Regions from separate parts of the Stenotrophomonas sp. 78350_Sma genome, predicted to be linked through region 1. Evidence: riboswitches for the same ligand, from Rfam matches in the RefSeq annotation. Region 1 holds a riboswitch; the other holds the start of a gene.
The links. A riboswitch is a leader RNA that binds a small molecule or an ion and turns the genes downstream of it on or off. The one in region 1 is predicted to bind thiamine pyrophosphate.
Positions count from the first base shown of each region.

Region 2: it holds a riboswitch for thiamine pyrophosphate, as region 1 does, so the genes downstream of both, ACZK4H_RS00725 (TonB-dependent siderophore receptor) here and thiC (phosphomethylpyrimidine synthase ThiC) in region 1, are expected to answer to the same signal.

Region 1 is NZ_CM151182.1:3,828,183-3,844,104, reverse strand. Features, by position in the region: gene ACZK4H_RS17760 (2-isopropylmalate synthase) at 1-343, opposite strand, end outside; gene ACZK4H_RS17755 (threonine dehydratase) at 340-1,431, opposite strand; gene ACZK4H_RS17750 (ACT domain-containing protein) at 1,528-1,779, opposite strand; gene ilvG (acetolactate synthase 2 catalytic subunit) at 1,763-3,499, opposite strand; gene ilvC (ketol-acid reductoisomerase) at 3,537-4,511, opposite strand; gene ggt (gamma-glutamyltransferase) at 5,220-6,938, shown strand; gene ACZK4H_RS17730 (BCCT family transporter) at 7,567-9,144, opposite strand; TPP riboswitch at 9,410-9,511, shown strand; gene thiC (phosphomethylpyrimidine synthase ThiC) at 9,594-11,438, shown strand; gene ACZK4H_RS17720 (ion channel) at 11,554-12,225, shown strand; gene ACZK4H_RS17715 (winged helix-turn-helix domain-containing protein) at 12,495-14,825, shown strand; gene ACZK4H_RS17710 (helix-turn-helix transcriptional regulator) at 14,940-15,839, shown strand; gene ACZK4H_RS17705 (TonB-dependent receptor plug domain-containing protein) at 15,889-15,922, shown strand, end outside.
Region 2 is NZ_CM151182.1:165,443-181,364, reverse strand. Features, by position in the region: gene ACZK4H_RS00750 (response regulator) at 1-382, shown strand, start outside; gene ACZK4H_RS00745 (hypothetical protein) at 761-1,531, shown strand; gene ACZK4H_RS00740 (peptidoglycan-binding domain-containing protein) at 1,643-3,640, shown strand; gene ACZK4H_RS00735 (glycine zipper 2TM domain-containing protein) at 3,887-4,294, shown strand; gene ACZK4H_RS00730 (phosphotransferase enzyme family protein) at 4,423-5,547, shown strand; TPP riboswitch at 5,657-5,752, shown strand; gene ACZK4H_RS00725 (TonB-dependent siderophore receptor) at 5,823-8,012, shown strand; gene pnuC (nicotinamide riboside transporter PnuC) at 8,021-8,590, shown strand; gene ACZK4H_RS00715 (hypothetical protein) at 8,696-9,112, opposite strand; gene ACZK4H_RS00710 (Dyp-type peroxidase) at 9,199-10,173, opposite strand; gene ACZK4H_RS00705 (hypothetical protein) at 10,288-10,611, opposite strand; gene ACZK4H_RS00700 (OmpO family porin) at 10,772-11,347, opposite strand; gene ACZK4H_RS00695 (DUF2268 domain-containing putative Zn-dependent protease) at 11,554-12,504, shown strand; gene ACZK4H_RS00690 (hypothetical protein) at 12,717-12,989, shown strand; gene ACZK4H_RS00685 (hypothetical protein) at 13,146-13,832, shown strand; gene ACZK4H_RS00680 (glyoxalase superfamily protein) at 13,846-14,220, opposite strand; gene ACZK4H_RS00675 (DUF2306 domain-containing protein) at 14,417-15,097, shown strand; gene ACZK4H_RS00670 (helix-turn-helix domain-containing protein) at 15,083-15,922, opposite strand, start outside.

The DNA of each region.
Region 1 (15,922 bases):
GCAGCGGGCTGGTCGACAGGAACACGTGCAGACGCGGGTTGACCGCGGCTTCCAGAGCGCGTGCGGAAGTTTCGATGTCGGCCTGCAGGCAGCGTGACAGCACCGCCAGGCTCAGGCTCGGGCGGCGCAGTTCGCGGCCGATCAGTGCCATCGCCTCGCGGTCGGACTGCGAGCTGGCCGGGAAGCCGGTCTCGATGATGTCCACGCCCAGTTCGTCCAGCGCACGCGCCATCACCAGCTTCTGCGGCGGGCTCATGCTGCAGCCGGGGGACTGCTCGCCGTCACGCAGGGTGGTGTCGAAGATGCGGATGCGCGGGGTGGTAATTCGTTCGATGGTGGTCACAGGGAAATCTCCTCGACAGCGGGCGTTGCGGCTTGCAGGTGGGAAGGGGAAGAGGTGGGGGAGGGCGGCGCGCTGGCCTTGGCGGGCGAGCGGGGTGTTTCGCTGCGCCTTCGCCGTGGCTTGCGCGGCGGGCGCGGTCGGATGTCGGTCAGCAGGCCGGCCAGGACGCCGGCATCGATGTTTCCGCCGGAGACCACCGCGCACTTGCGGCGGCCCGCGACGCGGCGGCCAGCAGCCAGCGCCAGCGCACCGGCGCCCTCGGCGATGATGTGTTCTTCCAGTGCCAGCCGGACCAGGGTTTCGCGCAGTTCGGCTTCGCGCACGATCACCACATCGTCCAGCAGCGACGTGCACAGGCGGCGGGTCAGGAAGCCGGGAATCTTCACCCGCACGCCGTCGGCCAGCGAGGCGACGGGGGCGACCTCGCGCACGTCGCCGCGGATCGCGCGTGCCATCGAATCAACGCCTTCCACCTGCGCGCCGACTACGCGTACGCCCTGTGATTTCAGTGCCAGTGCAACGCCGGAGGCCAGGCCGCCGCCACCGATCGGCACGATCACCACGTCCGGCGCGTGCGCGGCCAGCTCGATGCCGACCGTGCCCTGGCCGGCAATCACATCGGCATCGTCGAACGCGGACAGGAAGCGGTAGCCATGGCGTTGCGCCAGTTCTACCGCGAAGGCGTAGGCCTCGTCATAGCTGGTGCCGTGCTGGCGCACGGTCGCGCCCCAATGGGCGACGCCGGCGATCTTGGTGGCCGGGGCACCGTGCGGCATCACGGTGATCGCGGGCACGTCCAGGCGATAGGCCGCCCACGCCACGCCCTGGGCGTGGTTGCCGGCCGAAGCGCAAATCACCGGACGGTTGTCACCGCGCTCACGACCGGCCAACAGCGCGTTCAATGCGCCGCGTACCTTGTAGGAACCGGTGCGCTGCAGGTTCTCCAGCTTCAGCCAGGTGCCGAAGCGCTCGGCATGGTGCAGCGGGGTGGGCGGCAGGAAGCGGCGCAGGCGGGCCTGCGCTGCCAGGACATCGGCAACGCTTACGTCACCGACATCGCTTTCCTGGCTGGTGTCAGCGGCCGGCATGGGCCACCCGCGGGGTGCGGGCGACCGCCGCATGCGGGCACGGGCGACGAAGAAGACGCCTCCGTACCGGCACCGTGGTCGCTACGGTACGGGTGTTCATGGGGCTACTCCTTCCACGGCGGTGACCTGCACGGACACGCAGTCGTAGATCTTCTCGATCTGCCGGCACAGCGTTTCCGCCGGGCGCTGGCCGTCCACCACCAGCTGCAGGTGCCAGCGGCCATCGTCGGCGGCCACCGGCGCGCCGCTGATCGCGCGCGGCGCGAAGCCGCGGCGTTCGGCCATGCCGATCACGCGCAGCAGCGCGCCTTCGGCCGGGTGCAGCACCAGGTCAAGCCGGTATTGCATTGGGGGTCTCCTGGCGGGCATGGGCGGGGTTGCTTTCCAGCATCGTGCTGTTGGCAGTGTTCGGCGGCACCAGCGGCCACACGTTGGCGCGTGCATCGATGGCCACGTGCAGCAGCGCCGGGCCCGGTTCGGCCAGCAGCGCGGCCAGGCCGCCTTCCACGTCGTCGCGGTTGTCGATGCGGGTGGCGGCGATGCCGAACACCTGCGCCAGTGCCACGAAGTCCGGGTTGTCGGACAGATCGATCTCGCTGTAGCGCTCGGCGAAGAACAGCTCCTGCCACTGCCGCACCATGCCCAGCGAACTGTTGTCCAGCAGCACGATCTTCACCGGCAGGCGGCAGCGGGCGATGGTGGCCAGCTCCTGCACGTTCATCATGAAGCTGCCGTCGCCGGACACCAGCACCACCGTGCGCTCCGGGCAGGCGAACTGCGCGCCCATCGCTGCCGGCAAGCCGAAGCCCATGGTGCCCAGCGCGCCACTGGTCAGGTGGTTGCGGGGGTGGTTGAAGCGGCAATGCTGCGCCACCCACATCTGGTGCTGGCCGACATCGCAGGCGATCACCGCATCGGCCGGGGCCAGCTCGCTCAGGCGCTTCAGCAGCGCCGGTGCGTAGATGTGCTGGCCTGGTGCGTCGTAGCGGGCGGCGAAGCGATCGCGGTGCTGCGCACAGCGCTTGCGCCATGCGTCCTGGTGGGCCTTGGGGGAGGGGAAGGCCGCACGCAGGGCGCGGATGGCGTGACCGACATTGCCGGGCACGGCGACATCGGCACTGCGCAGCTTGGAGATCTCGTACGCGTCCGCATCGATGTGGACGACGCGGGCGAACGGTGCGAACTCGGCCAGCTTGCCGGTGGCACGGTCATCGAAACGCGCACCCAGCACCAGCAGCAGGTCACTTTCCTGCACCGCCATGTTGGCCGCGCGGGTGCCGTGCATGCCCAGCATGCCCAGCGACTGCGGATGACTGGCCGGCAGTGCACCCAGGCCGCGCAGGGTCATCACGGTGGGAATCGCGCTGGCTTCGACGAAGTCGCGCAGGTCCTGCACGGCGTCACCCAGCGCGATGCCGCCACCGGCGTAGACCACCGGCTTCTCGGCTGCCGCCAGCGCGGCGATGGCCTCGGCGATGGCCGCGTCGGCCGGCGCCGGCGGCGGTTCGATGCTGCTCGGCACATGCACCGGCAGATGGCTGGCATCGGCCAGCTGCACGTCCTTGGGCAGGTCGATCAGCACCGGGCCGGGGCGGCCTTCGCGGGCAATACGGAAGGCATCGGCCACCACGCGCGGCAGGTCATCGACGCTGCGCACCAGCCAGCTGTGCTTGACGATCGGCATCGTCAGGCCGAACACATCCAGCTCCTGGAAGGCATCGGTGCCCAGCAGCGACGTGCCGACCTGGCCGGTGATGCAGACCATCGGCACCGAATCCAGCATCGCGTCGGCGATGCCGGTGACCAGGTTCGAAGCGCCCGGGCCGGAGGTGGCCACGCAGACACCGACCTGGCCGCTGGCGCGGGCGAAGCCATTGGCAGCCAACGCCGCACCCTGCTCATGGCGTACCAGAATGTGCTTCAGCGACGAGTCCACCAGCGCGTCGTAGAACGGCATGATGGTGCCGCCGGGATAGCCGAACAGCGTGCGGACGCCCTCGGCCTCCAGCGCCTGGGTCAGCCAGCGCGCGCCGTTGGGCGGCGTGCTGCGGTGTGTGGGAGAGTTCATGGGGGAACCTTGCAGAGCGGGTGGGGGTGCCGCGTTGTTACGCGGCTTGACCTTGCAACCAGACCATCTTGGCGCGCAGTTCCTTGCCTACCTTCTCGATCGGGTGTTCCAGGTCGGCCTGCTTGAACCTGTTGTAGTTCGGCAGGCCCGCTTCGTACTCGGCTACCCAGTTCTTGGTGAAGGTGCCGTCCTGGATGTCCTTCAGCACTTCCTTCATGCGCGCCTTGGTGCCGGCATCGATCACGCGCGGGCCGCTGACGTAGTCACCGTACTGCGCGGTCTCGGAGATGAACTCCAACATGCGCGAGATGCCGCCTTCATAGAACAGGTCGACGATCAGCTTCAGCTCGTGCAGTACTTCGTAGTAGGCGATCTCCGGCTGGTATCCGGCTTCGACCAGGGTCTCGAAACCGGCCTGCACCAGCGCCGAGGCACCGCCGCACAGCACGGCCTGCTCGCCGAACAGATCGGTCTCGGTCTCTTCCTTGAAGGTGGTCTGGATCAGGTTGGCGCGGGCACCGCCCAGGCCACCGGCATAGGCCAGCGCGTACTCGGCAGCCTTGCCGCTCTTGTCCTGGTACACGGCCCAGATGCACGGCACGCCACGGCCGATCTCGTACTCGCGGCGCACCAGCGCACCCGGGCCCTTGGGCGCGACCAGCACCACGTCCAGGTCTTCGCGCGGCTTGATCATGTCGAAGTGCACGTTCAGGCCGTGCGCGAACAACAGCACCGCCCCCTGTTTCATGTTTGCAGCCAGCACGTCGTCGTAGAGCTTCTTCTGCACCATGTCCGGGGTCAGCACGGCGACCAGGTCTGCATCCTTTACTGCATCGGCCGGCGCTTTCACGGTGAAGCCGTCGGCCTGTGCCTTGACCTCGGTCGGGCCGCCCGGACGCAGGCCTACCACCACGTCGAAGCCGGATTCGCGCAGGTTCAGTGCGTGGGCGCGGCCCTGGCTGCCGTAGCCGATGACGGCGATCTTGGTCTGGGGCAGGTCGTTGGTGCTCATGGGGGAGGTTCCTTGCGGTGGGAAGAAAAAAGAACGGCCGGTCGTCGAGGTGACGTGCCGGCCGGTCAGGGGAAAGCGGTGGGGGAGGTGCCATGCATCGCACGCGAACATCCGCCACGAGGCGTCGCGGTGGTGTGGGTCCGGGTTTTGAAGTTGGCGGTGTGCATGGTGGTTGCGTCTGAAACCAGGTCCTGAAATGAAAAAACCCGCACCGGGGCGGGTGCGGGTTTTTGATGAGTTCCGGTGTGTTTGTTGCTTACACGCTGGCTCGTCCCGCACCTGTTGGTTGGGTAATAAGTACGAGCACAAGAATCGAACGCAGCGAGGCGGCGCCGGTGTCGGCGGCTTCAATGTGGGTTCGCGGTGGCGTGTTGTGATGCAACATGTGATCGAGAGAAACACAGCCATTTCGGCGGTGTCAACCCTGGCGACGGATTTTTTATCGGTTTCCGCTGCATCCAGCGCAATCGCTTGCGGCACAAGGATGGTTGCCGCTGAAAGTGTTTTGGTGAACCGGAATTCAGTCTTTTCGGTGGGTCTTTTGCGCGGGAATGAGGGGCTGTTGTGTCCGCGCTCGCAGGAATCTGTCGACAGCCGCCCCCCGCCCGCTCCCGCCGGGATCTCAAGGCGCCCATGACCTCTGCCCGATACCGCGTGAAGGCCACAGCGGTGAAGATCGGGGAACCACCCTTCCATCGGAACCCGACCGTGTCCCGACGCCTTGCCCGTTCCCTGCTTGCCGCCGCCGTGCTGGCCACCGTGCCCGCGCTGTCCCTTGCCGCCGACCGCATCACCGGCCATACCTTCGCTACCCGTTCGGAGGTGATCGCTCCACATGCGATGGCCGCTACCTCGCAGCCACTGGCCACCCAGATAGCGCTGGACGTGATGAAGAGTGGTGGTTCGGCGGTGGACGCGGCCATTGCCGCCAACGCCGCGCTCGGTCTGATGGAGCCCACTGGCAACGGCATCGGCGGCGACCTGTTCGCCATCGTCTGGGACCCAAAGACACAGAAGCTCTATGGCTACAACGGCTCGGGCCGCTCGCCGAAATCGCTCACCCTGGCCGAGTTCCAGCGCCGTGGTCTGAAGGAGATCCCAGCCACCGGCCCGCTGCCGGTCTCCGTGCCAGGCGCGGTCGATGGCTGGTTCGCCCTGCATGATCGCTTCGGCCGCAAGCCGATGGCCGACAACCTGGCGCCGGCCATCCGCTACGCACGCGAGGGCCACCCGGTGGCCGAAGTGATCGCCTACTACTGGGACCGCTCGGTGCCGAAGCTGTCGCAGTACCCGGGCTTCAAGGAGCAGTTCACGATCAACGGCCACGCCCCGCGCAAGGGCGAGATGTGGAAGAACCCGAACCTGGCCAGCACCCTGCAGAAGATCGCCGACGGCGGCCGTGATGCTTTCTACAAGGGCGAGATCGCCCACACCATCGGCGACTACTTCAAGGCCAACGGCGGCTACCTGAGTTACCAGGACCTGGCCGACCACCGCGGTGAATGGGTCGAGCCGGTCAGCAGCAACTACCGTGGCTACGACGTGTGGGAACTGCCGCCGAACAGCCAGGGCATTGCCGCGCTGCAGATCCTCAACGTGCTGGAAGGCTACGACTTCTCGAAAATCCCGTTCGGTTCACCGGAGCATGTACACCTGTTCGTTGAAGCGAAGAAGCTGGCCTTCGCCGACCGCGCACGCTTCTACGCCGACATGGCGTTCCAGCCGGCGCCGGTGCAGAAGCTGATCTCCAAGGAGTACGCCGCGCAGCGCCGCGCGCTGATCTCGATGGACAAGGCGTTGAAGGAAGTGCAGCCGGGCACGCCGAAGCAGCTGGAAGAGGGCGACACGATCTACATGACCGTGGCCGACGCCGACGGCATGATGGTGTCGCTGATCCAGTCCAACTACCGCGGCATGGGTAGCGGCATGGCGCCGCCCGGGCTGGGCTTCATCCTGCAGGATCGTGGCGAGATGTTCGTGCTGCAGAAGAACCATCCCAACGGCTACGCGCCGGGCAAGCGCCCGTTCCAGACCATCATTCCGGCCTTCATCACCAAGGGCGGCAAGCCGTATGCCAGCTTCGGCGTGATGGGGGGCGCGATGCAGCCGCAGGGCCACGCGCAGATCGTGATGAACCTGGTGGACTTCGGGATGAACCTGCAGGAAGCCGGCGATGCACCGCGCATCCAGCATGAAGGCTCAACCGAACCGACCGGCCAGGCCACGGCGATGACCGACGGTGGTGAAGTGAATCTGGAAACCGGCTTCCCGTACGAGACGGTGCGCGCGCTGATGCGCAAGGGGCATCGCATCGTGTTTGCCGACGGCCCGTATGGCGGCTACCAGGCAATCATGCGTGATCCTGAGACCGGGGTGTATTACGGTGCTTCGGAGAGTCGCAAGGATGGGCAGGCAGCGGGGTATTGAGGTTTCCCGGCCACCGGGCTGAGCCCCCTCTGCGGTGATGGCAGTGATATGAGGCTTGGCCGGGCGGGTGGGCTGGTCGGGGGACGCCGTGAATCCGTCCCTGCAGGCTTGGCAGCCGCTTGCTCGTGTGCGCTGTCCTGCGCACACGGCAAGACCGGGGTTGGGCGTCCTGCCCAACCCGCCCGAGGCATGCCTCGGGCCCATGCGGCTGACACCCCCGCCCAGCCCACCCGCCCGGCCCCTGACAGTTTCCGTGGCCGCCACCGCAGGAAAAGAAAAAAGAAGAGCAAGAGCAAAGGCAACGGCAACAGTCGCGGGCTTTGGGGTGGGGTCGGATCCGTTTTCCGCAGGAAAACGGATCCGACCCCTTCTTGTTTTTCGATACACCTCATCCACGCATGGCGTGGATCTACTGCCGTCACCGGGAAATTGTCGGAGGCGGGGAGGGGACAGCTGGCGGGACCGTCCACGGCATGGATGCCGTGGCCGAGCCTACAGGGATGTACTTGCGGCGTGTCCCGCCAGCTGTCCCCTCCCCGCCAAACCAGCAGCAACCCAGAGCCGCTCCTGCTTCGGCCGTTGCCGTTGCATTGAGCAGGTGCAGGGCTGCAAGCCCTGCAAAACAAACTCAACCCTGATCCTGCGCCCGCGCCGCCTCCACCTGCGTCTCCTCCTGCGCCGCCATCTCGCGCGCGATCCACGCATCGATCATGTGCCGCTGGCGCTGCGCCTGACGTCGCTCACGCGTGTACTCCTGGTCCAGAACCCGGTACAGCGACACCATCACCAGCACCATCAGCAACGCGAACGGCAATGCTGCGATCGTGATCATGCCCTGCAGCGCGTCCAGTCCACCGGCCAGCAGCAACGCCGCTGCGATCAACGCCACCGCAATGCCCCAGGCCAGCTTGCGCTTCAGCGGTGGGTCGCCGGCCTCGTCGGTGGACATGCTGGCCAGCACCAGTACCGCCGAATCGGCCGAGGTTACGAAGAAGATCATCAGCAGTACCAGCGCGATGCACGACAGCAACAGCGGTAGCGGCATGCTGTCGAACAGTGTGAACAGCACCGTCTCGTAGCCATTGCCCAGCGCCTGCACCAGATCGGCATGGCCGAAGATCTGTGCCCACAGCGCGGTGCCGCCGAACACCGCGAACCAGAAGAAGCCCAGCAGCGTCGGCGCGAGCACTACGCCGATCACGAATTCGCGCACGCTGCGGCCACGCGAGATGCGCGCGATGAACGATCCCACGAACGGTGCCCACGAGATCCACCAGGCCCAGTAGAAGATCGTCCAGTCCGCCACCCAGGTGCTACCCGAAAAAGGCGACATGCGCAGGCTCATCGTCACCAGCTGGTTGAGGTAGGAGCCCAGCGTGGTGGTGAACGTATCGAAGATGAAGCCGGTCGGCCCAAGCACCAGCAGGATGGCTGCCAGCAACGCAGCCAATGCCAGGTTGAAGTTGGACAGCCATTTCACCCCGCGTTCCACGCCACTGGCGGTGGAGGCCATGTACAGCACGAAGGCGACGGCAATGATGGTCATCTGCACCGCGACGGTGGCCTGCACGCTGAAGACGCGTTCGATACCTGCCGCGATCTGGATGGTGCCGAAGCCGAGCGTGGTGGCGACACCAATCGCCGTGGCAACTACGGCAGCGATGTTGACTACCCGACCGATCCAGCCGCGATGGTGACGGCCGATGATCGGTTGCAGCATGTCGCTGACCAGGCCGCGCCCGTTGCGGTTGAACTGGAACCAGGCCATCGCCAGGCCGATCAGCGCATAGATCGCCCACGGATGCAGGCCCCAGTGGAAGAATGCATAGCGCATCGAGGCGCGCGCGGCGTCCATGCTTTGCGGCGCCAGGCCCTCGGGCGGCTTGCTGAAATGCGAGATCGGTTCGGCCGCACCCCAGAACACCAGGCCGATGCCCATGCCGGCAGCGAACAGCATCGACATCCAGCTGGCGCGGGAGAATTCCGGCTCGGCATCTTCACCACCGATGCGCAGGTTGCCGAAGCGACCGAATGCCAAGTACATCAGGAAAGTCAGCGCCAGGAACACGACCAGAAGATAGAGCCAGCCGACACTGCGGACGACATCGGCGAGTACCGACTGCACCACCGTATTGAAGGGGCCCGGTGCAACACCGGCAAGCAGCACCAGAAGCAGAACCAGTGCGATGGAAACGCGAAACACCATGAAGGAGCTTCTCCGATCAAGGGATTGAGGGGAGCGAGCAGAGCTTGCTGCGAGGGGCCGGCGACATGCAGCACAGACCGGGCAGGAGCCGCGAAGGCGGCGAGATAAGCATCGTTCGCGACGACACGATGCGCGTGCACGTTACTGAACGCGATGTCACGGTTCTGTTAACGAATAGCGATTGGGGTCAGATCCGCTTTCCGCAGGAAAGTGGATCTGACCCCGGGAGCAACTCCGGAGGCGGGCGGTCTATGCTCTAATGCACACCAAGAAGCGGGGGTACCGCGGCCATGTGGCCACGGTTGAGACAGTCCCTTGGAACCTGATCCGGCTCATACCGGCGTAGGGAAGCTTTGCAGTGCAGCCATGCCCGGACTCCGCCCAAGGACCGTCCGGGCGCGGCAGCAGTGCGCCGCCGCTTCGTCCCTGACCTTCCTGGACGATGCCCGATGAACGCACAGCTCTCCGCCCTGCAGCAACAGGCCCAGCAACTCTCCGAATCCGTGACCCGGCCCATTCCCGGCTCGCGCAAGATCCACGTGCCCGGTTCGCGTCCGGATCTGCAGGTGCCGATGCGCGAGATCGCGTTGACCCGCACGCCGACGCTGTTCGGTGGCGAAGAGAATGCACCGGTCACGGTCTATGACACATCAGGTCCGTACACCGATCCGGAGGTGCGCATCGATCTGTCCGCCGGTTTGCCGGAGCTGCGTCGCGGTTGGGTGGAGGAACGTGGCGATACCGAGCAGCTCGAAGGACTGAGCTCTTCGTTCGGCCGCGATCGCGAGCATGACCCGAAGCTCGATGCGGTGCGCTTCCCCGCGCGCAGCCTGCCACGCCGTGCGCGTGCAGGTGCCAACGTCACCCAGATGCATTACGCGCGCCGCGGCATCATCACGCCGGAAATGGAATTCGTCGCCATCCGCGAGAACCAGCGGCTGGACGCGATCCGCGATGCCGGCCTGCTGCAGCAGCACCCGGGCGAGGCGTTCGGCGCGTCGATCCAGAACATCATCACCCCGGAGTTCGTGCGCGACGAAATCGCCCGTGGCCGTGCGGTGCTGCCCAACAACATCAACCACCCGGAAAGCGAGCCGATGATCATCGGCCGCAATTTCCTGACCAAGATCAACGCCAACATCGGCAATAGCGCCGTCTCTTCGGGCATTGCCGAGGAAGTGGAGAAGCTGGTGTGGGCGATCCGCTGGGGCGGTGACACGGTGATGGACCTGTCCACCGGCAAGCACATCCACGAAACCCGCGAGTGGATCATCCGCAACTCGCCGGTGGCGATCGGCACCGTGCCGATCTACCAGGCGCTGGAAAAGGTCGACGGCCGTGCCGAGGCGCTCACCTGGGAGATCTTCCGCGACACGCTGATCGAGCAGGCCGAGCAGGGCGTGGACTACTTCACCATTCATGCCGGCGTGCTGTTGCGCTATGTGCCGCTCACTGCCAAGCGTGTTACCGGCATCGTCAGCCGTGGTGGCTCGATCATGGCCAAGTGGTGCCTGGCGCACCACAAGGAGAATTTCCTCTACACGCATTTCGAAGACATCTGCGAGATCATGAAGGCCTACGACGTGACCTTCTCGCTGGGTGACGGCCTGCGCCCGGGCTGCATCGCCGATGCCAACGACGCCGCGCAGTTCGGTGAGCTGGAAACGCTGGGTGAGCTGACGAAGATTGCCTGGAAGCACGATGTGCAGACCATGATCGAAGGCCCCGGCCATGTGCCGATGCAGCTGATCAAGGAGAACATGGACAAGCAGCTGCGTGAGTGCGGCGAAGCGCCGTTCTATACGCTGGGCCCGCTGACCACCGACATCGCACCCGGCTACGACCACATCACCAGTGCGATCGGCGCGGCAATGATCGGCTGGTTCGGTACGGCCATGCTCTGCTACGTGACGCCGAAGGAGCACCTCGGCCTGCCCAACCGCCAGGACGTGCGCGACGGCATCATGGCCTATCGCATCGCCGCGCATGCAGCCGACCTGGCCAAAGGCCATCCGGGCGCGCAGGTGCGTGACAACGCGCTGAGCAAGGCGCGCTTCGAGTTCCGCTGGGAAGACCAGTTCCATCTCGGCCTGGATCCGGAGAAGGCCAAGGAATTCCACGACGAGACGCTGCCGAAGGACGCGCACAAGCTGGCCCATTTCTGCTCGATGTGCGGCCCGCACTTCTGTTCGATGAAGATCACCCAGGACGTACGTGACTACGCAGAGGCCGGCATGAAGGAGAAGTCGCAGGAGTTCCGTGCTGCCGGTGCCGAGGTCTACCGCCAGGGATGATGCTGCACCGGTAGCGCCGGGCCATGCCTGGACGGCGCCGCGGTCCAGGAGAACCGCCGGGCGTGGCACGGCGCGACCCGTTATGCTCCGGCCACTGCCCAGCGGAAAGGACGCCATGCCTGTTGCCTTGACCACCCGCTGGCTGGCAATCGCCCGCCGCCACCCCTCGGCATGGCTGCTGGGGGCCCAGCTGCTGGCGGTCCTGCTGTATCCCGCGCTGGATGACACCGCCGCTGGCCGGGCGGCGCTGGGCATGTTCGGCATGGCGGTGCTCGGCCTGGCGCTGTGGGTGGTCCAGCGCAGCCCGTTGGGAACCTGGCTGGCATTGCTGCTGGCCATTCCCTCGGTGGTGTTCTCGCTGGCTGGGGCGCTTCTGGACCGCAGCGCGCTGCTGACCACGGCACAGCTGCTGGAAAGCCTGCTGTACTTCTATACGGCGGGGGCATTGATCGCCTACATGCTGCAGGACCATCGAGTGACCCGCGACGAGCTGTTCGCGGCCGGGGCAACCTTCACCCTGCTGGCCTGGGCGTTCGCCTTTGCGTTCGCGGTGTGCCAGCAGTGGTATCCAGGCAGTTTCCAGGGTACGACCGCGGGCCCCGAGCGCAGTTGGATGGAGCTGCTTTATCTGAGCTTCAGCTTGTTGTCCGGTGTTGGATTGAGCGACGTCGTGCCGCTGCACCCGCAGGCACGGGCCCTGGTGATGCTCGAACAGTTCGCAGGCGTCATGTATATCGGCCTGGTGGTGTCGCGTCTGGTCGGATTGACCATGCTTCGGCGCATGTGAAAATGAACGCCAGATAAAAATTTCGCGCCCAAAAGGGCGCGAATAGTGATGCAGATTATGTGAATGCGTCGGCGAGAGAGAGCCTGAGTGTCGACCCCGTCATAGGCGGGGTAACCGGCTTAGGCTAATATCCGGGGGCGTTATTGTTTTTGCGGTATGCGCCGATGCTTTGTGCGGAATCTGGCTTTTCGATGACCCTGTCCAGGGACGGTGGGGACGGTATTGCTGGTGAGCCCTGCCCAGGTCCCGTCCCTACTGTATAGCGGAAAATGAACAGCAGCGAACTCACGCCCATCGAGGCCGACCGCGTGCAGGTCGGCGACTGCGTCATTACCTTGTCCTCGCGTGAGGTCGAGGTCGAAGGCGCGCGCCGTCCGCGGCGGCTGACGCCGAAAGCGCTGGGCGTGCTGCGCGTGTTGATGCGGCAGCCGGGGCGCGTGGTTACCCGTGAAGAGCTGTTTGCCGAGGTCTGGCCCGATACGTTGCCGACCAATGACGTGCTGACCCAGGCCGTCACCCAGCTGCGCAAGGCGTTCGCCAACGACGACGACAACAGCCAGGCCTACATCGAGACCATCGCCAAGAGCGGTTATCGGCTGCTGGTGCCGGTGCAGGCGCTGGACGACTTCGAGCCGGTGGCGGAAGTGGAAGCGGTAGCCGTTGCGGACGTGATGCCGTCGCCGGACGGTACCGGCACGATTCCGGCGATGGCCGTGCCGGCAGCGCCTTCACGCCGGCGCGGCTGGCGCCAGCTGCGCCGCCAGCTGTTGTGGGTGCTGGGTGTGATGATGCTGGCCGCGCTGCTGGTCATGGCCACATTGCTGCTCCGGCGTGGGCCGGAGCCGAGCTCACCGGTGGATGCCGCGGTCGAGAACGGCGTGCGGGTGATCGGCAGCCCGCAGCGTCCCTACCGCCTGATCACCGCCACCAGTGGTTTTGAAACCTATCCCACGCTTTCGCCGGATGGCTCCCAGGTTGCCTACGAAGGCGCCAACGAGGACGGCGCCGGTGGTGGCGCGATCAAGGTGCAGACCTCGGGCAATGCGCCGGCCCGGCAGCTGGCGCTGCCGCCGAAGGGAGCCAGTGACCGCTTCCCGAGCTGGTCACCGGACGGGCGCGAGATCGCTTTTGCCCGCTTTGGAGCCGACGGCGGTTGCCAGGTGCTGATCGCCAGCGCGACCGGCGGCGGTGTGCGCCAGGCGACCCGCTGCGACGGAACCGAACTGCTCAGCTTCGACTGGACTCCGGATGGCCGCGGCCTGGTCTTTGGCAGCATGGTGGGCCGCTATGCCCATCGCGGCATCCGTGTGCTCGACCTGGCCAGCGGCCAGTGGCGGGCGTTGGACTATGCGGTCGACCAGGATGATTTTGACTACGCGCCACGCTACTCGCCCGACGGCAAGTGGCTGGTGTTCGTGCGCAATCCGCAGATGGGCGACCTGTGGCGGATGCCGGCCGGGGGCGGCGAGCTGGAGCAGTTGACCAACGAATCGGCCGAACAGCGTGGCTGGGCCTGGCTGGGCGATGGTCGCAGCATCGTGTTCGGCCGGCGCGTGGACAGCGAGGTGCGGCTGTACTACCTGGACGTCGAGCGCCGCACCCTGCGTGATGCCGGCCTCGACGACGCACAATGGCCTGCGGTGTCACGCCACGGCGACGTGCTGGCCTTCGTTCACCGCCGTGCCCAGTTCGGCGTGTTCAAGGTGCCGATGGCCGGCGGCAGCGCCGAGCGGCTGTTCGCGTCCAGCGGGCGTGACGGGCAGCCGATGGCGGCGCCCGACGGTCGCCAGCTGGTCTTCACATCCGATCGTTCCGGCAGTTTCGCGCTGTGGTGGGCGGACATGCAGCGGCCCGATTCACTGCGGCCGATCGAGGGCCTGCGTCCGGAGGGGCGGCAGGCGCCGGACTGGTCGGCCGACAGCCGCCAGTTGCTGGTGGTCGGGCGTGATGAGCATGGGCGCACCGTGGTCTACGAGATCGCGCCGCGCGACGAGCACCTGCAACCGTTGCCGGTTCCGGTCGATCAGCCCCTGCAGGCCCTGTACGGGGCAACCCCGGAACAGTTGCTGGTGGTCGAGCGCGATGCAGAGCAGCGCACCCGATTGAGCCTGTTCGATCGCAGCGTAACCCCCTGGCGCCGCCTGGCCAGCATCGATGGCGTCTCCCAGGCACGTTTCGATCGGGGTGATGGCCGCGTGCTGTTCACACGCCTGGCGTCCGGCGGTTTGTGGTCGGTGGATGCGGCACTGTCCCCGGCCAGCGTGCAGCAGGTCAGTGAAGACCGGCCCAGCCGATGGCGCTATCGCACCTGGACGGTGGCAGGCACCGGTGGCATCGGGTATCTCGGCAATTCGACCGCGTGCGGTACGACCTTGATCCATATCCAGGCCGGGACCGAAGCCCCCGAGCGCTGCCTGGACCGGCAGCGGCTCAGCGCGGGCAACGGCATCAGTGCCAGCGCCGATGGCCGGGATCTGTACGTCGCCCTGGCGGTCAGCGATGGCGCTGACATCGGCGTCATGCAGCTGCCCCGGTCGGCGCCAGCCCTGTTCCCGGCATTTCTCAAGTCGTTGATCCTTAAGAAAAATATCTCTTCGTGATTTCTTCGTGGAGTTCTCGCCGCGAATTCGTGGCGATCTCGGCGGATTTTCCTGACGGGCTGACACCTGATTAGGCAAAACGGAAGCCTGTATCAGGCAAACCCGTGGTGCCCCATGCGTCAACTCTCGCTGGCCGATCGTGGCCAAACCGTCTCCCTCGACAAGGCGCTCGATGATCTCGCGCCGACCTGCATGGGCGTGGCCCGGCTCGGCAGCCTGCAGACGGCAGGGTCAAGCTTCACGGTCTGGCTGCAGGTCCGGGGCAGCTCCTGGGTGGAAGCCAAGGAAGGGCGTTTCCGCCTGCGCCATGGCGAGTGGATCGCCTTCGAGAAGGAGTCGCGCCCGCTGGTGCAGGCCGGCCGTAACGGACTGTGCGTGGGCCTCAGCCTGAATGCGGAGGCGATGCGGGTGCTGTCCGAGATGGCCGATTGCGGCCTGTATGCCGGTCGTGGTCGCATGAGCCGCGGCGACGCCCGCGTTGCCCTGCGCCTGTGGCGCGATGCGCTCGACAGCGGCCTGCCCGCGCAGGCGCTGCGGCCGCTGCTGTTGCATCTGGCCGGCCTGCAGCGTGACCTAGCCGACAACGTACAGCGCTGCCCCGGTCGCTCACGCAGCCGCAAGCGCCAGGTGTTCGGCCGCATGCAGCGTGCCCGCCTCTATCTGGAGGGCAACAGCCACAGGGTGGTGCGGATCGGCGAACTCGCCGAACTGACCAACTTCTCCAGCTGGTACCTCTCCAAGACCTTCCAGAGCCTTTATGAAGAGAGCCCCCAGTCGCTTTCGGCACGGTTGCGCCTGGAGCGGGCCGCCGATCTGCTGCGCGACACCGACATGATGGTGGGCGAGGTCGCCGCAGCCAGCGGATTCGACAACTGCTGCAGCTTCGCCCGGGCCTTCCGTGCCCGTTATGGGCAGTCTGCTTCCCGGTTCAGGGAAAACGGCGGCTTGCTCCCGCCACACTCTGCAAAGTCTACGGTTGGGTCGCGCAAATACAGCATCGCAACGCAATCGTAACGTGCTGGAGCGTTTTAACACGCTACTAACACGTACCTTGGAGAGATTGATGAACGTTCGCACCCCTGCCGTGCGGCTGGGCC
Region 2 (15,922 bases), 1.1 Mb from region 1:
CGTCTCCAACAACCTGGCGATCCTGCGCATGGTGCTCGACAGCGGTGTGCTCGGTCTGGTCGACAAGAGCTCGTCGATGGACGAACTGCCGCAGGCCATCCAGGCGGTCTACCGGGGCCAGCCCTACATCAGCCGCAGCCTGCGTGAGCGGGTCGAGGCTGCGGGCAGCTGGCGCATGCGCGAGGGCGACGGCAAGCCGTTGTCGCCACGCGAGGTGGAAGTGCTGCGGCTGCTCGGCACCGGCATGACGGTGAAGGAGATCTCGCTGCAGCTGCACAAGAGCGTCAGCACCATCAGCCGGCAGAAGGGCGACGCCATGCTCAAGCTGGGCCTGAAGGGCGACGCCGAGCTGTTCGACTACCTGCGCGACGGCAAGATCTGAGAACCAGATCACACTGCAAGGGCATCTGTCACCGCCCTCTTTGACCGGCCGCCGTTCTGTGCCAAGATGACCCGGCATGGGTTTTCAATGCGAGGTCGAAGGAATCGGCCGGCTCATGTCCTCGCTCCCGTCCCTGGTGGATGGGGTGCGGTTTCCTGCCGGCCGTCTGGCCCGGCAACGCTGACCATGGAGAGGCGCATGCATCACCCCCCCGAGCTACGTTGGACCCTGCCGTTGCGGCCCCTGCGCGCATTCGCGGCGTGCCTGCTCGTCTCTCTTTCCGCTGCGGCCTGCAGCGCCGCCGATCCGGCCCCCTCGTCCTCCCAGCCTGGTGCCCCCGTGCAGGCTGCCGATGCGCCCCGACAGGATGTTGCCCCGATGCAGAACACCTCTCCCGACACCGCCGTCCCCCCGCCCGACGCGCCGACCGTGATGTATTTCACCTACCAGGTGGACGGTGATGGCGCGACCTCCTACGAGGTCCAGAACGGCAGTGTGGCGACCTTCTGGTTCGGCCACACCTTCACCCTCGACGGCACCACGTATTACACGGGTTTCTCCTGGGATACCCGCGAGCACTACGGCAAGCCGGGCGAGCAGTCGCCGGCCGGCCCGGATGACCGCGCCAATCTCGCCGAGGCCACCTTCGTGCTGGCCGGCAGCGATGCGAACAAGCCCTGGAAGTTCCGTGGCCAGGAATGGACCATCGGCGCACTGGGCGCCTATGACAAGGCCGACGATGTGGATACCCGGCGCAAGCCGCTTGAACATCGCACCGCAGACGGCCGCCTGCTGCTGGCGGTGCCGACCAGCAGCTTCGACCGCGGCGTCAGCAGCACCGGCTATGCACTGCTGCTGTTCAACCCCAAGCGCAGCGAAGACGACGTGGACAGCAAGGTCTGGCGCTATGTCGGTTCGGTGCGCACCGGCGAGGACAACAGCGCCGCCTGCGACGAGGGCAACGTGATGCCCTGCACCGACAGCGATGGCGAACTGGCGTTCGCTGCCGACGGCAATGGCCTGCCGCGACTGACCGTGACCTTCAAGGGCACCACCATCGACGCCCCGGGCAAGACCCGTGCGCTGGCTGCCAGCGATGCCGTGCACTACACCTTCGACAGCGCGACCCAGCAGTACATCGCGCCCTGATAGCACCCGCCACACGCGGGTTCCCTGTTGACCGACATGTTCTTGACTCATGGATGAGTCCGGTTGGCGATTCGCGGCACGCGCCGCTCCATCAACCCCGAGGAAGACGTCATGGCACAGCATGACTACAGCAGAAAGGAAGTCCTGGACATCGTCGAGCAGGTCGCCCGGCACAAGGGCATTCCGGTCGATGACTTCATGCGCTTCGCGCACATCGAGACCGGCGGCACCTTCAACGAGCGCGCCCACAACACCTCGTCCGGCGCCAAGGGCCTGTTCCAGTTCGTGCCCGGCTCCGCGCGCCAGTATCACCTGACCGGCCACGAGTTCGACCCGACCCGCAACACCGAAGCGGCCGCACAGATGTACCAGGACAACCTGGACTCGATGGCACGCCGCAACGAACGCACCGGTCACCCGTACCTGTCCGGCGGCAGTACGCCGACCGGCCTGGACCTGTACCTGGCCCACCAGCAGGGCAGCGCCGGCTATGGTTCGGTGCAGACCGCGATCGCCACCGGCACCTTCGGCGTGGTCCGCAACGGCCATGGTGAAGAGATCAACATGCGCCGCAACGTACTCAACCAGATCGGCTCCGATGCCAAAGCGCTCACCGGCCACACTCTGGCCGAGATGCGTGGCATGAACGATGGCGACCTGGCGCGCACCTTCTCCAGCTACTACATCCACAAGTACGCGGCGATCAGCATTCCGGAAAAGAACATCGCCCCGCAGACGGTGGCCCCAGGCCAGAGCCAGGGTCAGACCCCGGCAGCGCCGGTGCAGGCCAGCGCCGCCGTGGCAGCCGGTGCAGCCGCGCTGGCGGCGACCGCTTCGGCCGCCGCCGCGCCGAAGCCGGGCATCGAACTGCAGGCCGCCTACGAGGCCGGCGTGAAGTACGACCACGTCAAATACGCCATCAATATTCCGGGCCACGCGCTGCATGTGCCGGGCAAGAGCGGCAAGAACGTGGAACAGGGTTACATCGACTGTTCCGGTTGGGTCGGCACGCTGCAGAACCGGACCATGGATGAGATCAACCAGAAGGCCGGGCATGCGGTCTTCAGCAAGGCCGATCGCATCGACCTGGGCAACCTGGGTTCCGGTGGCATCGTGCGCAAGGCATTCGACCAGTCCGGCGTGCTGCTTGACCGCGACGCGATCCTGAAGCCCGATGCGCTGAAGGAAGGCATGATCATCGGCCTGGATACGGCCAAGACCCGCCACGAGCATTGGAACGGCATCGACCACATCGTGATGGTGGTGCGCGACCCCAACACCGACAAGCTGCTGATCAGCCAGTCCACCGGCAGCAAGGGCGTGCACACCATGCCCATCGAGGATTACCTCAAGCAGGTGAAGGACCACCCGAACTGGAAGCTGTACGCCTCCGACCCGCTGTCCAAGGCGCGCGACCTGCTGGAAAACCGCACCCAGTCGCATGAGCAGACCCAGGGCAAGCCGGCCGCCGAGCACAAGGCCGCTGCCACCCCGCACGCCGAACTGTACAAGCAGGGCGCGCACAGCGAGGGCGTGCGCACAGTGCAGGAGCAACTGGGCCACCTCGGCTACGTCGGTGCCGACGGCAAGCCGCTGATCGAGGATGGCCGCTTCGGCCGCAACACCGACGCGGCGGTGCGCCAGCTGCAGAAGGACAACGGCCTGGTGGCCGACGGCATTGTCGGGGCCAAGACGCTGGAGGCAATCAGGGAAGCCCGCGAGCGCCCGCTGCTGAACGACGAACGGCACCCGCGCAATCCGCTCTTCATCCAGGCCAGCAAGGGGCTGGAACTGATGCCGGCAGGCACCTTCAAGGATCGCCACGCGCTGGAAAGCGCCGCCGCGGCCCTGACCAAGGAGGCGCATGCCGCCGGCCTGCAGCGCATCGACACGGTGGTGCCGAGCCCGAACGGTGAGCGCCTGTTTGCCGTGCAGGGCACGATCGGCGACCCCGCCGCCAGCCGCGTGGCGGTGGAGACCCGTGCAGCCAGCGAGCAGAGCCTGGCGCTCAGCAGCGGTGCCGTGCAGGGCGCGCCGAACGTGCTGCATCAGCAGCTGGACGCCCAGCAGGAGCAGGCCCGGCAGGCACAGAAGGCCATGGGCGTCTGAGCCCCCGGCGCCTTGCAGACCAGGGAAGGGCCGCGCCATGCGCGGCCCTTTCCCTTTCTGCCAGCTGAGCGGCCGCGGCCGCTTTCAGCCTTGCTTCATGCCGCCTGCCGCTAGATGAATGCGCAAGCCGCACGGTGGGCCAAGCAATGTTCCGGCAATGTTGGAACGTCAGCGTGGTCTCCACGGCAGCCGGGGCGCCCGCGCCCTCCCTGCCCAGCGTGGCATGCACCCCACAGGAGAACGAACATGCTCAGTACTTCCACACTCAGCTTCCGTGGTCTGGCGATGGCCCTGGCACTGGTGGCCGGTGTTGCCGTGGTCAGCGATGCCAGCGCGATGTCGAGGAAGGACAAGCGCACCCTGGTCGGCGCCGTGGTCGGTGGCGTGGCCGGCAACCTGCTCTCCAACGGTGATCCCGCTGCCACTGTCGGCGGTGCCGTGGCCGGCGGCGCGATCGGCAACCTGACCACGTCCGACCGCCGCGACCGTCGCTATTACGACAACCGTTACTACGACAACCGCTACGACCGCCGCTACGATCGTGGCTATTACCGCAGCGGCTACTACGAGCGTGGCGACGACCGTCGCTGGCAGCGCCAGCGCTACTACGACAACCGCTACTACAACGACCGCGGCCGCCATCGCGGCTGGTAAGCGGCGCGACGGCATCATCGCAGCTGATGCAGGCACGGGCGGGTCGATGACCCGCCCGTTTGCGTTGGCCGCGCGCATGGCGTTGAATGCGCAGCCTTGGATGTGACTTTCCCCACTGGGGCTGCGGCATGACTTCTTCCTCCCACCGCGTGCAGGGCCTCAACAACGACGAGGTCGCTGCCGACTGGCCGCCGATCAGCGCGGCGGACATTGCATGGCTGAGTGCGCGTTACCCGCAGCTGGACGAGCACAGCCATCCCCGCTGGCACAGCCCGCGACCGCTGTCGGCCGCCGCCATCGTCGGCGGCGTGGACGGCGCGGTGTTCGTCAAGCGCCATCACCACAGCGTGCGCAGCGCGGCCTGCCTGGAAGAAGAGCACCGCTTCATCGCCCATCTCGCCGCAGCGGGCGTACCGGTGGTGCAGGTGCTGCCGGCGACCGATGGCCGCACTGCGGTCGAACACGGCGAATGGACCTTCGAGCTGCATGCGATCGGCGTCGGCGAGGACCTGTACCGCGATGCCGTGTCGTGGTCGCTGCTGACCGATGTCGCGCAGGCCCGCGAGGCCGGGCGTGCACTCGCGCAGCTGCACCGTGCTGCGGCCAGCTACCACGCGCCTCAGCGCAGCACCCATGTGCTGGTCGCGCGCGACGATCTGATCCGTGCCGACGATCCGATCGCGGCCATCAAGGCAGGGCTGCACGAGCGCCCCGGGCTGGCCCGCTATCTCGCGCGCATTCCATGGGAAGCGCAGCTGCGGCGCGACGTGCTGCCGTGGCATGCCGGCCTGGCCCAGCGCCTGCGCGACGAGCCACGGTTGTGGGCGCACAACGACTGGCATGTCTCCAACCTGCTGTGGCGCGATGGGCAGATCAGTACCGTGCTGGATTTCGGCCTGGCCTCGCCCACCAGCGCGCTGTTCGACCTCGCCACGGCGATCGAGCGCAACGCGGTGGCGTGGCTGGAACTGGAGCACGGCATGGAGGCGGTGCGCATCGATATCGCGCTGGCCCTGCTCGACGGCTATCGCCAGGTGCTGCCGCTGTCGGCGGCACGCGTGCGCCTGCTGGCCGACCTGCTGCCGATGGTCCATTTCGACTTCGCACTGTCCGAGGTGGAGTACTTCGAAGGCGTCACCGGCTCGACCGCCAATGCCGACGTAGCGTGGCAGCCCTTCATGCTGGGGCATCCGGCATGGTTCCACAGCGCGCCGGGACAGGCACTGCTGCAGGCCCTGCATGCCGTCGCGTGACCCGGTTGGGACACCGTTGGGGTCAGATCCCTTTCCTGCGGAAAGGGATCTGACCCCGCAGCCTGAAGGGCACCGGCTCGCAAATCCGTACCATTTGTAGTGAAATGGTCACCTGAAGCGGGGGTGCCTGGATCTGCCAGGCTGAGAGAGTCCCTTGGAACCTGATCCGGTTTGCACCGGCGTAGGGAGCTTTGAGCCGCAGCCATACCCCCTTCATGGGCCGGTGCACCTGCGCGCCGTCGCTTCGTCTCCCTTGTTGTCCGAAGACGAACCGAATGAACCGCTGCCTGCGCCCCACCCTGCTCTCCCTCGCCCTCTGCGCCGCGCTGCCGCTGCACGCCAGCGACGCCGAAGCGTCCCCCGATGCGGCTGCCACCGGCGCCGAACGCTCGCCGACCGAACTGGCAGCAGTGCGCGTGCAGGCCGGCAAACCGAAGGCCGATACCTCGCGCGTGAATGCCTTCGGTGGTGGTTCCTGGAAGGACACGCCGGCCTCGGTGAACGTGCTCGAGCGTGACTACCTCGACCGCCGCCAGGTGCGTTCGCTGTCCGAGCTGGCCAGCAACGATGCCTCACTGGGCGATGCCTACGCGCCGGTGGGCTACTACCAGAACATCGCCATCCGTGGCTTCGCCCTGGACGCCGCCACCGGCTACCGCTTCAACGGCCTGTCCATCGCCGGCGAACAGCGCCTGGCGCTGGAGAATGTGCAGTCGGTGGAAATTCTCAAGGGCGAAGCCGGCCTGGCCGCAGGCGTGATGGCACCGGGCGGCATCATCAACTACATCGGCAAGCGCCCGGCCGAGGTACGCACTGCCACGCTCGGCACCGATTCGGAAGGCTCGCGCTACGTCGCCGTCGATGTCGGCCACTGGATCACCCCGCGTTTCGGCCTGCGCCTGAATGCCGCGTGGGATTCCAGCAACTCCTATGTCGAGCACGCCGATGGCCGCCGCAATTTCTACTCGTTGGCCGCCGACTGGCTGATCGGCGAGCGCGGCAAGCTGGAAGTGGATGCCAACTACCAGACCAGCTCGCAGCGTTCGGTGTCGGGTTACCAGCTGCTGGGCGCGCGCGACCTGCCGCGCGGCGTCGACCGCGAGCACCTGCTCGGCTACCAGCCGTGGCAGCGCCCGGTGGATATCGCCAGCACCAACATCACCGCCCTGCACACCTATGATTTCAACGACGCCTGGCAGTCGCGCGTGTCGGTGGGCCACAGCCGGTCGGTGATCGATGACAACGTCGCCTTCGCCTATGGCTGCTACTACGCCACGCAGTGCGCCGATGGCAGCGTGCCGGGCAACTACTTCGCGCCCAATGGCGACTACGACGTCTACGACTACCGCAGCCCGGACGACACCCGCCGCAACCAGCAGGCGCGTGCCGAACTGCGTGGCCGCTTCGAGACCGGCAACGTCGGCCATGAGCTGACCCTCGGTGCCGACTACTTCCGCCGCACCGTGGACAAGCGCCCGAGCGTCAACGAGTACGTCGGCACCAGCAACATCCACGACGCACCGGTGCAGGTGTTCGTGCCGTCGCCGAAGATGCCGGGGCCGTCCGCACGGCGCCTGGACAGCCGCCAGACCGCGTTCTTCGCGCTGGACCGGATGAGCTTCGGCGACGACTGGCAGTGGCTGGCCGGCGGCCGCTTCGTGCGCCTGGACGAGCGCGCCTACGACAAGCGCGGCACCCCGCAGCGCCACAGCCGTCTGTCGCGCTTCCTGCCGCAGACCGCCGTGGTGTGGAAGGCCACCGACCAGCTCAACGCCTATGCCAGCTACGTGCGCGGCATTTCGCTGGGCCAGGAAGCGCCGTTCTGGACCAGCAACGCCGATACCTTCCTGCCATCGGTGCAGTCCCGGCAGCTGGAAGTGGGCGTGAAGTACGTGCCGGTCGAAGCACTGACGCTGGGCGCGGCGGTGTTCCGCATTTCGCAGCCGTACCAGTACGCCAAGCCCGACAACAGCGACGTCGGCTACACCTTCGTTGAGGAAGGCACGCAGACCCACACCGGCCTGGAGCTGACCGCCAACGGCCAGCTGACCGATGCGCTGCAGATCGTGGCCAGCGCCAGCGTGCTGCAGGCGCGCGCGCGCGACACCGGCACACCGGCCTATGAAGGCCATCAACTGGTGAACGTGCCGAAGGTGCGCGCCAGCGTGCACGTGGCCTATGCGCTGCCGTTCGTGCAGGGCCTGGATGTGACCGGTGGCTGGCGCTATGCCGGTGCCAACGTGGCCCGCGCCGACGGTGGCGTGCGCGCGCCCGACTACTCGGTGTTCGACGCGGGCCTGCGTTTCCAGCATCGCCTGCACGAGCGCGCGGTGACCTGGAACCTGTCGGTGGACAACGTGTTCAACCGCTTCTACTGGCGCGATACCGGCAGCAGCGGCGGTGACTACTACCTGTTCCCCGGCGCACCGCGACAGGCCCGCCTGTCGGTGACGTTCGCGCTGTGAGCGGCGCGATGCTGGAGTGGACCGCCGCGCTGTGCAGCATCCTCGGCGTTTGGCTGATGGCCAGGCGCCGGCTGGTGGCGTGGCCGGTCGGCCTGCTGTCGGTGACGCTGTATGGCGTGGTGTTCGCCGAGGCCAAGCTGTACTCGGACACCCTGCTGCAGATCGCCTTCGGTGGCTTCCTGGTCTATGGCTGGCTCAACTGGCGGCAGCACGCCGCCGACGACGGCAGCATCCGCATCGTGCCATTGGCTCGCGGCAAGCTGCTGCGCGACCTGGCCATCGGCCTGTGCGGTGGCGTGGCGTTGGGAGCCGGCATGCACACCTTCACCGACGCTGCGCTGCCGTGGCTGGACGCGATGCTGACCGCACTGAGCCTGGTTGGCCAGTGGTGGCAGGCACGCCGCCACGTGGCCTGCTGGTGGGTGTGGATCGCGGTGGACGTGGTCTACGTGGGCGCCTACCTGTTCAAGTCGCTGCACGTGACCGCCGCGCTGTACGTGTTCTTCCTCGGCCTGGCCGTGTTCGGCCTGCGTGCATGGAGCGCCGCCGCGCGCGAGCCGCAGGTGGCAACGCAGTAGAGCCACGCCATGCGTGGCTGAGGAACACCGGTAGTCGCCAACCGTGGTTGGCGCGCGCCTGCCGACCACGGTCGGTTACCAGGCACATCCACGCATGGCGTGGATCTACTGGGTAAGCAGCAGGCCCAGCCGCAGTGGCTGGCGCATGTCGGCCGGTGGGGCCGCCTGCAACGGCGCGGCCTGCAGGGTCGCGCGCAGGTCGGCGTCGACCTGGGCATCACCCAGGCTGTCGAATTCCAGCTTCGAAATGCGACCATCCGCCGCGATCCACACGCTCACCGGCAACGGCGTCGGCGCATCCGGATGTGCCTGCAGCCATTCCAGCACGCGCTGCGCCTGCGGATCCTGTTCCTGCTGCAGGCGCTGCTGCAGCTGGCCACCCACGGCGGCGGCGTAGGCCATCCAGTGCGCAGGGGCATCCTGCGCGGAAACGCTGGCACTCCCCAGTGCCAACGCGCCGAACAACGCGGCCAGTGGCCGCCACCAGCGCCGCACGCCGGTCCCGTTCCCAGTCTTGGCCATCGCCGGCCTCCTGCACTCCCATCCAGCGCGCCATGGTCGGCGCCATAGATGACAGGCAGATGGCGGGCCGTGATGGCCCGGCGCGATCAATCGCCCAGGTCGGCCAGCGCCTTGCGCGAGGGCGCGAAGAAGGTCACGCCGGTGGTGGCGGTGGAGAAGTCCAGGATGCGGTCGTGCAGCGGCGCGGGATTGCCGATGAACATGCGCTCGAGCATCTTCTCGATCACCCACAGGCGGCGGGTGTAACCAATGAAGTAGGTGCCGTACTCGCCACGGCCCGGGTTGGCGAACGGCATATTGTCGCGCAGGATCTCGTGCTCGCCGTCGGCGTCTTCAATGGTGCACAGGGTCTTGTGCGACTTCTGCGCATCCGCCGGTGCATCGTCCAGCTCGATGTTGTCGTGCTTGGTGCGGCCGATGATCGCTTCCTGCGCTTCGGTCTTCTGTGCGCGCCACGCATCGAGGTTGTGCAGGTACTTCTGCACCACCACGTAGCTGCCACCGGCATGCTCCGGGTCTTCCTCGCCCACGATGGTGGCTTCCGGCAGCGACAGCCCTTCCGGGTTGGCGGTGCCGTCAACGAAATCGAGCAGGTCGCGGCCATCGAAGTAGCGGAAGCCGGCCACGTCATCGACCGTTTCCACCGCATCACCAAAGGCCATCAGCAGGTTGCGCTCGAACGCCACGATCAGGTCCATCGTGCGTGCACGGACGTGGTACAGCAGGTCACCGGGTGTGGACACGGCCGTGTGGGTCGCACCCTTGATCTCGCGGAACGGCTTCAGCTCGCGCGGCGGTGTGGTACCCACCAGCGGCTGCCACACGCGGTGGCCGATGGCCACGTTGCAGGTGAAGGTGCGCTCGATCTCGCGGATGGCGGTGTTCTTGATCAGATCATCGGTGCTGGCCAGCACCTCGCGTGCCTTGGCGATCGACGCCTCGTCATCCTTCACCTTCAGCACCAGGAATGCCGCCGAATGGGTGAGCGGCGCAGTGATCTGCTGCGGCTCGTTGTCGAGCGTGTGATTGAGGGCGGTGATCGGTGCGGGCTGGGAGTTCACGGCGGTTCCTGCTGGCTTGAGGCGGGCGCATCGCGTGGCGATGTGCGGGCGATCATAGCCGAACCACCCGCGCGCGGCCGGAGCGGTTCTCGTTCCGCTGCCAGCAGCGCCGCACTACGCCCGGGTCAACTGGAACTGCTGCGTGCCCGTCCAGGCGATGCGCAGGTACGTGCCTTCCAGCAGGCCGCGCTCGCGCAGCCAGGCAAACACCTCGCCCGGGCACCACTCGCGCCCCGCCGAGAAGGCCACGCCCAGATCGCGCAATGCGACGAACATGCGGGCCTTGGCGGCATCGTCGGCGACAGAGGCATGCAGGATCGGCGGCACGCCCTGAAAACCAAGCGCACCCAGCGCCGGCTGCGCGGCGGTATCCACAAGCACCACCTGCACGGTGTTGCCATCGGCCTGCTGCACGTATGCGCAAAGGGAGGTCTGCATGCGGGATCCGCCATCCGGTGGGCTGACAGTATGCCCGCGCATTACCGATGCCTCAGGGGTCCCGGAAAAAGTGAAGCCCGGCGCGAGGCCGGGCTTCGGTTGGCGTGTGGGAGAGAGAGAGTCACACGCCAGCACAACACGCACTAACGACAGGCGTTTGTTACCAGGTGAAGCGCGGGCCCACGAACCACTCGCGGTCGCCGGCCTTGGCCAGCTTCACTTCGCCACTCAGGCCCCAGTTCTGGTTGAACTTGGCGGTGGCGCCGACACGGCCGTAGAACTCGCCGTCCGGGTTGATGCCGTGCTTCTTGGTGTAGTCCTCGTAGCCGGCCATCACGTAGCCTTCCACGTACGGGTTGAACGCGGTGCGCACGCCAACCTCGGTGGAGTAGCCGTTGAAGTCCAGGCCATGCTTCATGTCGTACTTCTGGTACGCAACGCGAGCCACCAGGTCGGTGTTCGGTGCGATGCCGTAGTTGTAGCCGGCGCCGATGCGCCACTGGTCGACGTCATTCTTGAACTTGTCGGTCTCCTGCGCGCTGTAGTCGCCGAAGATGTGGAAGTTCGGGTGCACCGCCACGGAACCCTTCACCTTCCAGCCATCGGCGTCGCCGCCCTTGGCATCGGTGTTCACGTAGCCGCCTTCAACGTAGTTGTACGACAGGCCATCGGTTGCCGATGCAGCGAACGGCAGAGCAGCCAGAAGACCCAGGGCAAGCAGCGAATTCTTGTTCATCGGGACACACCTTTAATTATTTTGGTTTCGTCGACCGCCTCCCGGGAGGGGGAGAGAGAGGAGGCGGTCGACAGGTGTGAATTATCCGTTAGGGGGTCTAATCAACCCTGAATATTGAACTGACTGGTGTATAAATAAGGCTGGCGTTCAGGGAACTCCGCATGGCATTGCTGTCGGCTTCTAACGCTCACCACGCTCGATGCCTGATGCGGGCACTGATCCTGATCGCCTCGCCGGTCGCGCTGCTGCAGGCACAGGCAGCTGATCACGTCGTTGCTGCCGGGTACATCGTCGTACAGACAGACGATGTCACGCGCTTCTTCAAGGTGTTGGACGCCAACCACGGGCGCCCAAGCGCCGATGATCTGCAACACGGCTATCTGGATCCGGGTACGGATGCCCTGCGCAGCTTCACCGACAGCCGTATCGGCTCGATGGAGCGGCTGGCCAGGGCCATCCAGGACAAGCCGGCATTGTTTGCGAAAGCGAGAACCTGCGCGAGAGCATTGCCATCGATCCGCACGCGCGTCGCCGCTGCCGTCGATCAACTGGGCGCCCTGTTGCCATCTGCGCGCTTTCCCCCGGTCACCGTACTGGTGGGCCGCGGCAACAGTGGTGGCGTGACCACCGAAGCAGGTGTGGTCATCGGACTGGAAGCGCTGTGCAACGCCGACTGGATGCAGGCCGATGTAAGTGACCGCTTCGTGCACCTGATCGCCCATGAGTACGTGCACGTGCAACAGCCCGGTGCACGTGTGGACGTCGAGCAGCCCACCCTGCTCTATCAGACGCTGCTGGAAGGCGGTGCCGAATACGTGGCCGAACGGATCTCCGGGCAACCGGCCAACGCACATCTGCAGCGTTGGACGCAGGGTCGCGAGTGTGCGCTGGAGCGCGCCTTCCTGCAGGACAGCATGGGTACCGATCTTTCGAGGTGGCTGTACAACGGCCCCGGCGACGACGCGCGCCGCGGAGATCTCGGCTACTGGATCGGCTACCGCATCGCCCATGCCTATGTTGCGCGCGCGCCCGACACGCGCAACGCCATCGCCGAACTGCTGGATGTCCAGCCTGGAAACGCTGCAGCGCTGTTGGAAGCAAGTGGATGGCAACCTGCGTGCGGAGCAGGCGAAAGCACGCAGACGCGCATGCCGTGATGCCGGCTTCATGCAGGTGAATGGGTGATGTTTAACAGGCACAAGGCGATACGCCGATGCAGATCAGCTCGCTTGATCCCGCTTGTTAAGGTTTGTTGATTTACAGGCCTTCACAGCCCATCCACGTACTCAAATTCCAGCTGAAAGCGCTTGGTAGCGCCGGGAACAAACGCCGCTATATTCCAGCTTCCCCAGACGAAGGAGGGAGTGGAATGAAACTGACCTCGCAACACATGAAGATGGCCCGTGCACTCAGCGTGGCGCTCATCGCCACCGTGAGCCTTGGCGCTTGCGCCTCTTACAAGAACGAGTTTGCAACGATCAACTCGCGTCTCGACCAGCTCGATGTAAAGGTGCAGGGCGCCGCCCAGAGTGCCGAGTCCGCCAACCAGTCGGCGCAGCAGGCCAACCAGCGTCTGGACCAGATCGAAGGCCGCGTGCAGCAGCTTGAAAGGGCACCCGCCGGCCGCAAGCCGCGCGGTTAATCGCTCCCTCACCGTTTGAATTGATCCACCTCTGTATCGGGAACCAGTGGCCTTCGCCGGCCACTGGCATCCTTCCACCAAGATTGCATTGCAAGGAGCCGTCCCATTCGCACTTCCTCCTCCCCTGCACGCCGCGCCCTCCATGCCGCACTGGCCATGGCACTGGTCGTTGCGTGCAGCGGCGTAGCCAATGCCAGGGACAAGGACGCACCTGCACCTCCGGTGGCCGCAGTCGATGAACTTCCCGCTGACCAGGGCGTCTCCGAGACAGTGATCGAGCTGGCCGGCTGGGTGGTCGCCAGCAAGGACAACCAGGGTTATCCGTTCGCAATCATGGACAAGGCGGCCGCGCAGGTACTGGTCTTCGGTGGAGACGGCAAACTGCGTGGCGCGGCGCCGGCGCTGTTCGGTTCGGCCATCGGCGATCACTCGGCCCCCGGCGTTGCCAAGCTCGCGTTGAGTGCGATTCCAGGCCATGACCGCACCACCCCGGCGGGCCGTTTCATTGGTGGCTACGGCCCCTCCGACGATGCCGGTCGCGTGCTGTGGGTGGACTACGATTCCGCCGTCTCGATGCACCCGCTTCCGCCAGGCACCCCGAAAGAGAAGCGCGCCGAACGGCTGGCATCACCTTCGCCGGACGACAACCGCGTTACGCACGGCTGCATCAACGTCACACCTGCGTTCTACGAGCAGATCGTGCAGTCCACGTTCGAGAAGGGTGGTGTGTTCTACATCCTGCCGGACAAGGATTCGATCGCGAAGACGTTCCCGGAGTTCGCGCAGAGCCGTGGGGATGCAAAGGACGAAGACGAGAAAGGCGCGCGGCGCGCGAGCAAGTAATGGGCAATGCACGCTAACGGGCGTTGTCCCTGTTCTCCATGACTTGCCCGATGCTGAGCTCATTGCCACTTGGGTCCGCTATGCGGAAATCGCGCATGCCGTAGGGCCTGTCCCCGATGGGGACGATGATCGTGACGTTCGAGCCCGCAAGCGTTTCGTAATAGTCGTCGATACCGGATATGCCCAGATAGACATGTGCCGCGCCTGCAGGCTTGCTATCGGCCTGTTGCGTGAGGGTGATCTCCACCCCGTCGCGGCAGACGGCGGCAATGTCCGCTGGATCGCCCCACGACCATGCCAGTTCGAATCCGAGCACGCTGCGGTAGAACGCTATCGACTCCGCGAGATGGTCTACTGAAAGGATGGGAGAGATGGACTCGATCTTCATGGGCTCGACAGTCCTTCCATGCTCCGGTGTTGGCTGATCATAGCTTCCAACCGGTCCCCGGGCCTGACCATCTGAAACAGCGAACGAGCACAGCCAGCCACCGTTGCCACTGTCAACGGGTCACCCTGGCCGTACTCCTCCACCGGTCCCATGTACGACTCCGCCGATCTGGACGATTTTTCGCCTCGTCGTACCCATGCTCGGGCCTCCATTTCCCCAAGGAGGTTCCGAGATGCCACACCGCTTTCCCAAGGCCGCCCGCTGGACGGCCGGGCTGGTCTTCACCCTGCTCTGCGCCGCCGTGGCGGCCTACGCCTTCGCCGTGCTGTACGGCCAGCCACACGCGGACAATCCCCTGCAGATGAAGTTCGCAGCATCCGGCCTGGATGTTCCCGCCCACCTCTTCGGCGGCGGGCTGGCCCTGTTGCTGGCGCCGTTGCAGATGAACGGATGGATCCAGCGGTACGTCCCCCGCCTGCATCGGCTGAGTGGCGGGCTGTATGCGGGCGGGGTGCTGATTGCCGGGCTGGCCGGCCTCTCCCTGGCATTCCACGCCGAAGGTGGAGCGCCTACCGGCATCGCCTTTGGCCTGCTTGCCGTGGCATGGTTGGCCACAACCGGCATCGGCGTCGGCCACGCGCTGGCCGGCAACCTGGCCAGGCACCGGCAATGGATGTGGCGCAGCATCGCTCTTACCGCGTCGGCGATATCGTTCCGGCTGATCCTGGGCATCGGGCTGGGCGTGCTGCATCTACCCTTCGCCCCGGTCTATCTGGCCGCCGCCTGGGGCTGCTGGTTGTTCAACCTGACGGTCTGCGAACTGGTATTGCGATGGCCGCGGCGCTCATCGGCCACGGCGTTGTCAGCGGCTCGGTGATTCCGGGGCGCCAGACATCGCATGGCGCTTGCGGAAGACGCTGGGTGTTTCATCCAGCCGGCGCTTGAACGCCGCGTTGAACGTCGATTTCGAGGTAAAGCCGCAGGCATAGGCGATATCCAGAATGGTCCGGGCGTCAGCACCATCGGCCAGATGGGCAGCGGCGGCTTCAATCCGCTGGCGGTTGATGTAGTCGCAGAAGTTCTCGCCGAAGCGGCGGTTGATGACCACCGAGACCAGGTATTCGGGGTAGCCGCAGCGTTTGGCCAGCTGGCCGATGGTGAGCGCCGGTTCGCGGTACAGCTGCTGATCGGTCATCAGCTGCGACAGGCGCACCTCGACATCGACAAAGCGCGGGGCGTCAGCGCTCGACGCCGTGTCGGGCTGCGCTGGCGGGGGTTCAATGACCGACTCCACCACCACGGCCACCTGGGTGAGGCTGAAATACCCCATCAGGAAAACCCAGGCCGCCACCAGGCCGTAGATCAGCGGATAGTCGATCCAGGGGATCCGCACCAGCCACTGCAGGGTGGCAACGAACCAGATGGCAATCTGCGAGATCGCCATCGCGTCGATCCAGTGCAGCGACATCCGGTCCGCATCCGAACGTCGCTGCAGCAAACCGCGCCGGTAACGCCAGACACGCAGCAGACCGGCAATCACATAGGAAAGGCTGTACGCGTACAGCACGATGTTCAGCCGCATCCATTCCAGGTCCGCGATGCCCGTCAGCAAGCGCGCATGGATGCCTTCAGCCGATACCAGCCCCCGCAGGAAGAAACCTGCGTGCAGGGCCAGCACGATGATGAACCCGGATAGATGCAC